Regions from separate parts of the Caproicibacterium argilliputei genome, predicted to be linked through region 2. Evidence: a T-box and tRNA genes for the amino acid it is inferred to sense, from the RefSeq annotation. Region 2 holds a T-box; the other regions hold tRNA genes.
The links. The T-box of region 2 lies ahead of alaS (alanine--tRNA ligase). A T-box ahead of a tRNA ligase gene usually reads a tRNA of that ligase, here a tRNA-Ala.
Positions count from the first base shown of each region.

Region 1 (3,280 bases), 760 kb from region 2:
AATATCCGGACGCAGCCTGCTCCCTGACCTACACAGACCCGCTGCAGCTGTTGATTGCCACACGGCTTTCCGCACAATGCACGGATGCCCGAGTCAATCTGGTGACACCCGCACTGTTTGCACGCTTCCCCACACTGGAAGCGTTCTGCCAAGCCACACCGGAGGAAGTCGGTACCTACATTCACTCCTGCGGCCTGTACAAAACCAAAGCGCGCGACATCTGCGCCATGTGCCGTATGCTCAAGGAAACGTTTGATGGCATTGTGCCGGACAGCATCGAAGAATTGACAAAATTGCCCGGCGTGGGCCGCAAAACCGCCAATCTGATTGTCGGTGACATCTACCACAAACCCGCCGTTGTAACGGATACGCACTGTATCCGTATCTGCGGCAGACTGGGACTTTCCGAAGGAAAGGACCCGCGGAAAGTGGAACTGCAACTGCGAAACATTCTTCCTCTGGAGGAAGGCAGCGCTTTTTGCCACCGATTGGTTCTGCACGGCAGGGCCGTCTGCACCGCACGCAGCCCTAAATGCGCCCAATGCTGTATGCACGAGTTCTGTAATACTTATGCAGCACAGCCAGAGGAACATACGAAATCCTAAAAACTTTGTTCTGCCGCACAAAAAAGATTCGTACCGGGAGGAGTCCTCATGAACATACAACTGCTTGCCATTGATATGGACGGAACCACATTAAATAGAAAGAACACCCTTTCGCCAGCCACACGCAACGCGCTGCAGCGTGCGGCGGACGCAGGCATTCTGGTGGTGCCCGCCACTGGAAGACAGTTTTCCGGTCTGCCGCCTGAGTTGGAAGCAGTTCACGGCATCCGCTATTACCTGTGCAGCAATGGCGCCGTTGTCTTCGACCGGCAGGAAGAAAAAATTCTGCATTGCGACCTGATGCAGCCCAGTCAGGCTTTGCGCGCCCTCGCGGAAATCAGCCGCTGGGAAAGTGCGGTGACCGATGTTTACATAGCCGGCAAAGCCTACACAACCATCGACCGTTATCAGGCACCGCTGCGATTCGGTGTGGATGCCCTGCATATCAAAACATTTCTGGCGTCCCGCATTCCGGTAAAAAGTCTGCCGGATCTGATTCGACAAAAGCAGCTGCAGCCGGAAAAAATCTTCTCGATTTTCTTGAACACTACCGAGCACAAAACGTGCTGGGACGTGCTCTGTGCACAGCCTGATCTGGCTGTGACCAACTCCATCCCCAACGCCATCGAAGTAACCAATGTGACTGCAACAAAGGGCGGCGGGCTTCAGGCGCTCGCGGCGCATCTGCATATTCCGCAGGATGCGGTGATGGCGGTAGGTGACGGTCTGAATGACCTGACCATGCTGGACTGGGCGGGTATCAGCGTTGCGATGGGAAACGCTGATATAAACGTGAAACGACACGCACGATACGAAACTGCCTCCTGCGATGAAGATGGGCTGGCGAAGGCAGTCGAACGATTCCTATTTTAATCGTTCTTTCTCCTTTTTTCTGATTTTTCAGAAAAAAGTCTTGACAAAATACACCGTTTATGCGATAATAGTCCACGTTGCATCTGAGTTGTATTTTAGAAGTGCAGCAGGAAATTAGTCGCTATGGGCTCGTAGCTCAGCTGGGAGAGCGCCGCGTTCGCAACGCGGAGGTCGACGGTTCGATCCCGTTCGGGTCCACCAAATTGTAAAAAGATGAACCGTTCATTTTTCGGTTCGTCTTTTTTATACTACTACAAAAACCCGCATGAATGGAGTACGCAGGCATTCATGCGGGTTTTTTATGTCTGTGAGGTACCGTCAGTCTCTGCCCTGCGGCGCCAGCAAAAGTGGCTGCAACTGTCTGCCCTGCAGCGCGGCTTCCACAGCGCTAGGCAGCAGAGAAAAGTCTGCTACCAAGGAAGTCGGTTTCTGCACCGAGTCATCCTGCCTCATCGGGGTAAAATAAATGTTTTTCACATTTAGAAGTCTCCCCAGATTCTGTGCGGATGCCGCAAGCGCATCGTTTGTGGCAATATGCAGCAGCACCGGTCTTTGCGCCCGCAAATTTGATTTCACCGCCATCGTCACGCAGGTGTCCGTAATACCGTGTGCGAGTTTCGCAAGCGTATTGCCTGTACAGGGCGCCACAATCATTAAATCAACCATTTTCTTAGGCCCGATGGGTTCCGCGCCGACAATCGTGCGGATTGCGGGGCGGTCTGCAATATCTTCAATCTCCCACAGAAAGTCCGCTGCCCTGCCAAAGCGTGTGTCCGTAGACGCAGCCGTTTCACTGATAACCGGCAAGATTTCGTACCCCATCTCCCGCAGGGCACGCATCTGCTGAATGGCTCGGTCAAATGTACAAAAGGAGCCGCACATTGCAAACCCCAAAGTTGTTTTATTCATTTCCGTCACTCCCTCATCATGTGATAAACTGTCTGCTTGATAATTTCCCCTGCTGTGCGCGGCGCAACCTTTGCAGGCAGCGAAAATGCATGAATTGCGCGGATACCCAGCTTTTTCGCCGCCTCCATATCCACACCGCCGGGTGCGGAAGACAGGTCAATCAGCAAGGTGCCACGCGGATAAACTGATAAAACCTTCTGCGTAAACAAAACATCGGGAACTGTATTAAAAAGGAAATCATACTCCCCACCGTCCCCCAGCTTGACAAGGGGAACCGCGCGGCATCCTGCGGCTTCAACAGCAGCCGCACTTTCTGCTCTGCGCACCGTTACAGAAACTGCCGCACCCAGCGCGCGCAGACGCGGCGCGAGTTGGCTGCCGATGCGCCCGAAACCGGCAATCAGGCACCTGCTGCCGCAGATGGTACCCGGAAACTCCCGCATGGCACATTCAATGGCCCCTTCTGCTGTAACAGCGGCGTTCCGCAAGGCAAAATCTTCGCGCGCACTGTAATCCTGCATCCCGACTTGTGCCAGCGCAGGGCACACCCGCACGGCTCTTTCCGGCATTCCTGCATAGACGCGGTGATTCTGCAGCAATTCTGCAAAACTTTCATTTAGTAAAATCGGATGCTCCGCATATTCCGCTTTCAGGGAAACCCCATCCGCAGTTATCGGTAGAGGCAGCAGAATCGTCGCACAGGCAGCCGCTGTTTTTTTCAAATCCGCTTTCTGCACCGCTTCTCCAAATTCTGCTTTCTCAAACCCGCAGGCATACACCAAAAAGCCGTCTCCGGCAATCGACTCCGCCAAAGCCAGCTGTCGGCGATCCCCACCTATGATGCCAAAGCTGTTCCGATTGATAAGCATAGCTGATTACCTCCAAATTTCATG
Region 1 covers NZ_CP135996.1:1,642,108-1,645,387, forward strand. The annotation lists gene nth (endonuclease III) at 1-605, shown strand, start outside; gene PXC00_RS08040 (Cof-type HAD-IIB family hydrolase) at 654-1,478, shown strand; tRNA gene PXC00_RS08045 (tRNA-Ala) at 1,604-1,679, shown strand; gene PXC00_RS08050 (dipicolinate synthase subunit B) at 1,797-2,387, opposite strand; gene PXC00_RS08055 (dipicolinate synthase subunit DpsA) at 2,393-3,256, opposite strand.
Region 1: it has a tRNA-Ala gene. The T-box ahead of alaS (alanine--tRNA ligase) is inferred to sense a tRNA for this amino acid. The anticodon was not compared.

Region 2 (3,280 bases):
CACCGAACAGCGCCATGGCGCCCAGCTTTTTGGCTTCCTCAATCGGCATTTCGCTGCTTTCGACCGGCACTGCAGAGAGGATTTTCTCATTGACCATTTCCTCTACTTTCCGCAGTTCCTCCGGTGTCAGCGCAGCAAAATGTGTAAAGTCAAAGCGCACGTGGCGGTCATTGACCAGCTGACCCGCCTGCTCCACATGGGTACCCAACACACGGCGCAGCGCCGCCTGCAGCAGATGTGCCGCCGTGTGGTTGCGCATGATGGCCTGCCGGCGCTTCCAGTCCGGCTGCGTGGTGACGCTGTCGCCAATGCGAATGGTGCCCGCCTGCACGGTACAGTGGTGAATGAAGTTTTTGGCATGGTTCTTGGTGGTGTCGCTGACCGCCAGAACCGCGTCATCCGCACTGAGCGTTCCGGTGTCGCCAACCTGACCGCCGCTTTCTCCGTAAAAAGTTGTGCGGTCCAAAATCAGCCCAATCTCGTCCCCGGCGTCGGCGGACTCTGCGCGCGCATCCCCGGCGATAATGGCAAGCACTTTCGCCTGCGCGGTCTGCTCCCGGTAACCGAGAAATTCCGTTTCCGGCACACCCTTGAGCAGGTCGCTTTCGCCTGCCCAGGACTCTGCACCCGCGTTTTTCCGCGCGGCGCGTGCGGTTTGGCGCTGCTCCTGCATCCGCTGGTGATAGGTTTCCTCGTCAACGGTCATGCCGTTTTCCGCAGCGATTTCCTTGGTCAGGTCAATCGGAAAGCCGTAGGTATCGCTCAGCTTAAATGCATCCTCACCGGAAATCACAGTTCCCTCGTGGTGCTCCATAATCTCATTGAGCATTGCGGTGCCCTGGTCAATGGTTTTGGCGAAGCTTTCTTCTTCTACAGAAATAACCTTCTGAATCATTTCCTTCTTTTCCGTCAGCTCCGGATACGCACCGCAGCTTTCGTGAATCACAGACTCCGCCACTTCTGTGAGGAAGGAACGGTCGATACCGAGCAAACGCCCGTGCCGCGCAGCGCGGCGCAGCAGGCGGCGCAGTACATAGCCGCGCCCGTTGTTGGAGGGCATAATGCCGTCCGCAATCATAAACGTAACCGAACGCACATGGTCGGTAATCACGCGGATAGAAATATCCTTCTTTTTATCTTTGCCGTATTCCGTACCCGCAATCGTGCAGACTTTTTTGATAATGTTCTGCATGGTATCCACCAGAAACAGGTTGTCCACATTCTGCATGACGCAGGCAAGGCGCTCCAGCCCCATGCCGGTGTCGATGTTCGGGTGCTCCATCGGCGGGTAATTGCCGTGGCCGTCACTGTTAAACTGTGAGAACACAACATTCCAGAATTCCACATACCGGTCACAGTCGCAGCCAACCCCGCAGGTCGGCTTGCCGCAGCCGTGCTCCGGGCCGCGGTCAAAGTAAATTTCTGAGCAAGGGCCGCAGGGGCCGGGGCCGTGCTCCCAGAAGTTATCCTCTTTGCCCAGACGAACAATGTGGTCTGCCGCAACGCCGACTTCCTTGGTCCAGACTTCAAACGCCTCATCGTCGTCCTGATAAATCGTGACCCAAAGTTTGTCGACTGGCATTTCCATGACCTTGGTGCAGAACTCCCACGCCCAGGCGGTTGCCTCATGCTTAAAGTAGTCCCCAAACGAGAAATTGCCCAGCATTTCAAAGAACGTTCCGTGGCGGTCGGTAATGCCGACATTTTCAATATCACCGGTGCGGATGCACTTCTGGCAGGTGGTCACGCGCTTGCGCGGCGGTGTCACCTCACCGGTAAAATATTTTTTCATCGGCGCCATGCCGCTGTTAATCAGCAGCAGGGAATTGTCATCTTTCGGAATCAAGGGAAAACTGGGCAGGCGCAGGTGCCCCTTTCCCTCAAAGAACTCCAGGTATTTTTCCCGTATCTCATTTAAACCCATCCACTGCATTTCGCTGCTCTCCATCCTTTATTCAAATGAATTTCTGCAAAAAAAGAAAGCGCTCCCGTCCGCTATGGGACGGGAACACCCGTGGTACCACCCAAATTGCGCTGCAAAGCGCCACTCTGCTCCCTTAACGCGGGAAACGCCGCCGCTCATCGCGGGGAACTCCGGGCCGGCCGACCCCCCTTGGAAAGACCGGCTTTCACCAGTTGCCGGCTCTCTGTGCAGTCCTGCGGGGGCTTGTACCCTTCACTGTTTTTTTACATTCTTTATGGGATTATTATAAACGCAATCTTCCGTATTGTCAATCTCATGCGGATACAGCGCATCCGCAATTTTCTGAAAGACAGGGCCGCAGGTTTTGCCGCCGCTTTCGCCCCCTTCTGACAGCACCGTTACCACATATTTAGGGGTATCAACCGGAAAAAAACCGGTGTACCAGCAAATGAGCTCCTCCTTGCCGTCGGTAAAATGGCCGGTCTGCGCGGTGCCCGTTTTTGCGGCAGCCTTCACGTGCACCGGGCGGCCGGGGCGGCTGGTTCCGCTCGCCATGCTTTCCTGCATAAAGGAACACAGCAGCTGCGCGCTTCTGTGCGAAAAGACCGGCACCCCTTTCTGCAGGGAAGCCTGCACGGAAAGGTGGCCGGTGCCGTCCGCCTGCCCGGCATACACTGTGGGCTGTGTGTAAATTCCCTGGGAAGCGACCGCGTTGACCATGGCGGCAATCTGCAGCGGCGTTGCCAGCAGCGTTCCCTGCCCGATTGAAAAATTCGCCAGCGCCCGCCGGTTTGCAAGCTCCGACAAGGCTGGCAGAGTACCCGCGCTGCCGGACAGCCCCGGCGCAATTTCTGTGCTCTGCCCAAAGCCGAGCGAACGCGCCATGGTCAAAAACTGTGCCTGCGGAACCGCCTGCATCAGCTTGATGAAATAGCAGTTGCAGGAATTGGCAAGCGCGCTGCACATGGTTTCTGTACCGTGTGCTTCCCCGCCTGCACAGTGAAACGTCAGCCCCTCCACGGTTTCGCTGCCCGTGCAGGTATACTTGGCATTGGGATCCGCACCGTGTTCCAGTGCCGCCGCGGCAGCCGCCAGCTTAAAAACAGAGCCAACGCTGTATGGCTGCAGAACCCGATTGACCAAAGCCCCGTCATCGCTTTTCAGCGCTTTCGTAATATCCGTGGGGTCATAGTTTGGGAAACTTGCAGACGCTAGAATCCGTCCTGTGCCGGCCTCCAGAACCACCACAGCGCCCTTTTTCAGCACTGGCGCGGCGCTGTCCTCTACAATTTTCTGCAAATCTTTGTCAATGGTAAGCACCACACCGGCCGCTGCACCAGAAACACTGGAAAGAAC
Region 2 covers NZ_CP135996.1:878,695-881,974, reverse strand. The annotation lists gene alaS (alanine--tRNA ligase) at 1-1,933, opposite strand, end outside; T-box leader at 1,996-2,189, opposite strand; gene PXC00_RS04200 (peptidoglycan D,D-transpeptidase FtsI family protein) at 2,177-3,280, opposite strand, start outside.

Region 3 (3,280 bases), 660 kb from region 2:
AGCGGATGACTTTTCTGCCATCCACCTGTAAGCAACAAGCTAATGCCGCTGATTCCAAGGAAACTTCTTCCCACTTCCGGGGCGATACATCCAAGGTACGGTCTTCCAAAGCATGATTTTCTTTTTAAGCGCCGCATCTGTGTTTTTGCCGGTAATCAACATTTTATCATATCCGCCGTGCCGCAAATACAGATTTACCGTGCCGTAGCTGCAGCCTTCCCGCAGCAGAATGTCAATACAGGAAAAAATCACTTCCGGTATTCTCTGCTCCTGAAACAGGGCAATCAACTCCGCACTGCCGCACTTGCTGGTATGCAGAACATCCAAAATACGAACCATCGCGTCTACGCGCTGCAGAATTTCCCGCCCGCAAGGCGCTGTTTTCCCCCGGTGCAGTTCATGCGCGGTATCACGCCGTAAAAGCAGCGGTGCCTGCGCCGCAACATTGCAGAGGAGCATACACCGCAGAACGAATTCTTCTGCATAGCCGTAGCGGCAGGTTTCCGCAAATTGAATATGATTTTCTGTTAAAAATCTGGCGCGCACAAGCATGGCTGAAATGTCAATCTGCAGTTCGCGCTTTAAAAGCTGACGTACAAAATCGACATTTTCCGGCCCGGTACCGGGCAGCCGCTTTGCCGCACGTTTTTTGGCATCTTCCGACATACAGCCAAAAACAACATCTGCACTCGTCCGCAGCGCGGTCTGATAGTAATTGTTCAAAAAGTTGACATACAGTCTGCGTGCAAAAAGGAACGACACATAGGCCCCATGCACACGCGCCAAGCCGGTGTTCAGCGCGGCGGCAATCGTCGCATCCCCATTCTGTACCACACAGCCGCGCAGTTCCGCAGCGTGCAGTGCCTGTACGGCCTGTAAAACTGTACTGTCAGTGGAGCCGATATCCACGATAATCAGTTCTGACGGAATGTTCACAATCTGCGGTGACAGGAACTGCAGAATCCCGTCAATTTCCCGTTCGACATTGCGCACGGGTAAAATCAAGGTTAAAGCAATGTCAGACATTTGTGCCCCTCCTCAGGTGGATTCCTCTGCCGCAGGGTCTGAAGAATCATCCGCTTTTGCAAAGTAATCGAAATGGCATGGCATACTGCCGTTTTTTCACAATCATTTGGTATCTCTCATAAGTAAACACATCACCAAGCGCCGGATTTTTTTCCCATGCGCACGTGGTTTCCGATGCGGGAAAGAAAGCTGACAAAAGGATTACAAAGGAGAATGACCAACATCTGTGCAGACGAAGCATCATTCATAAATGCGCCAATCCCCTAACCAATTCCGCTGAGCAATCAAAGATTATGATATAATTTTAACAGGAAAGCGATTTGAATGCAATATCAAAAAAATTAGAAAAAAAGCTTGCATTTTCTGATTTTCTATGCTATTATATACGAGTCGTTTTTAGCAGCGGCTTTATGGGGCATTAGCTCAGCTGGGAGCGCAGGGCATCCGGTAAGCAACACCTCAGAGTCAGGAACAAATGAAAAATCGAATAACCCGGAAAGCCGCATCAATAAAGGGCTTTCCAATATTTGGGGGTATAGCTCAGCTGGGAGAGCGCCTGCATGGCATGCAGGAGGTCAGCGGTTCGATCCCGCTTATCTCCACCAAAAACAATAAGCCACAAGGCCAAAACCTTGTGGCTTGCGTTTTATCTACGGCGACCGGACACTTGATAAATATCAGGGAAATGCGGAGATCAGTCATCTCATGATGGGTAATCCCTGATATCCTCATTTTCATAGAGCGATCCCATTACCAAAAGCGAGGAAAGAGCTATGTTTTCCAATTGGAGGACATAGCTCTTTTTGGTACTATAAAAGCGTAGATGTAAGACGCCGACGGGCGTTTCACATTTGCGCTTATTCTTTTACAATAAGAGAGTAATTGGTCCGGCGCGGCGCTTTTTGGAGCGAAGCCTCCGATATAAAAACTGCCGGCCATCCCTTATTGTAAACGTTCGATTAAGCAGGTTGAAACCCTACGGGGCTTTCGCGTAACGAACCAAACTGAATCGCAATAAGCGCAGATGGGCAACAATTACAAACATCTATTCAGGAGGTTCGGAATGATCAGTGTAGGTATCGACGTGTCAAAAGAAAAGAGCACTGTCTGCATCCTAAGGCCATACGGCGAGGTGGTTGCGTCGCCTTATGAAGTAGCACACACCGCGCCAGAGGTGAAATCGTTAACTGACCGTATTTGTTCCCTGGAGGGCGAGGTAAGAGTGGTGATGGAGGCGACCGGCGGGTATCACCTTCCGCTGTTGGCTGTTCTTAAACAGGCGGGGGTGTTCGTCAGCGTCATCAATCCGCTTGTCATGAAAAAATACGCCTCGGCAACTCTTCGCAAAGGAAAGACCGACAAGCTGGACGCAGTGCGGATTGCCAACTTTGGCATAGACAACTGGTTCAAGCTGACGGATTACTCAGCGCCGGAAGAAGTCTATGCCCAGCTCAGGATGCTCGGGCGGCAGTATTCCCATTACATCACCATCAAAATTGAAAGCAAGCTTGCCCTGACGGATTTGCTTGACCGGACGATGCCGGGCATCAAAAAGCTTCTCAGCGGAAAACGGTCCGAGGAACCCACAAAAGACAAGCTCTGCGATTTTGTCGAAGAATACTGGCATTATGACAACATCACGAAAAAGAGCGAGCTTCGGTTTATCAGTGATTACTGCCGCTGGGCAAAAAAGAAGGGATACCACGCAAATGAAACCAAGGCGAGGAAAATCTTTGCCATGGCCCGCGACGGTATCCCTACTTTGCCCTCCAGCGCCGCATCGACCAAAATGTTAACGCTGGAAGCGGTCAGAGTCCTTCGGGAAATCAATCGAACTCTGGAAACTATTTTAACACAAATGCAGGAGCTTGCAACCACGCTGCCCGAATACGAGGTGGTACACGCCATGAAAGGCGTGGGCGACGTTTTGGCTTCCCGCCTCATTGCGGAGATCGGCGACGCGCGCCGTTTTCACAGCGGCAGCGCTCTGGTCGCCTTCGCCGGCATCGATTCGCCGCCGTACCAGTCTGGCGGCTTCATGGGCACACAGCGCAGAATTTCCAAGCGAGGCTCGGCGTTGCTGCGCAAAACCGGTTACGAAGTGATGAAATGCCTCAAATCCACAAAGCCTTCACAAGATGCCGCTGTCTACCTCTTTATGCTGAAAAAGGAGGCTGAGGGCAAACCGAAAAAAGTTGCTAAGATAGCGGCGCTGAACAAGTTCCTGCGTATCTATTATGCTCGTGTAATGGAA
Region 3 covers NZ_CP135996.1:1,542,356-1,545,635, forward strand. The annotation lists gene PXC00_RS07520 (glycosyltransferase family 2 protein) at 40-1,026, opposite strand; tRNA gene PXC00_RS07525 (tRNA-Ala) at 1,556-1,631, shown strand; gene PXC00_RS07530 (IS110 family RNA-guided transposase) at 2,090-3,280, shown strand, end outside.
Region 3: it has a tRNA-Ala gene. The T-box ahead of alaS (alanine--tRNA ligase) is inferred to sense a tRNA for this amino acid. The anticodon was not compared.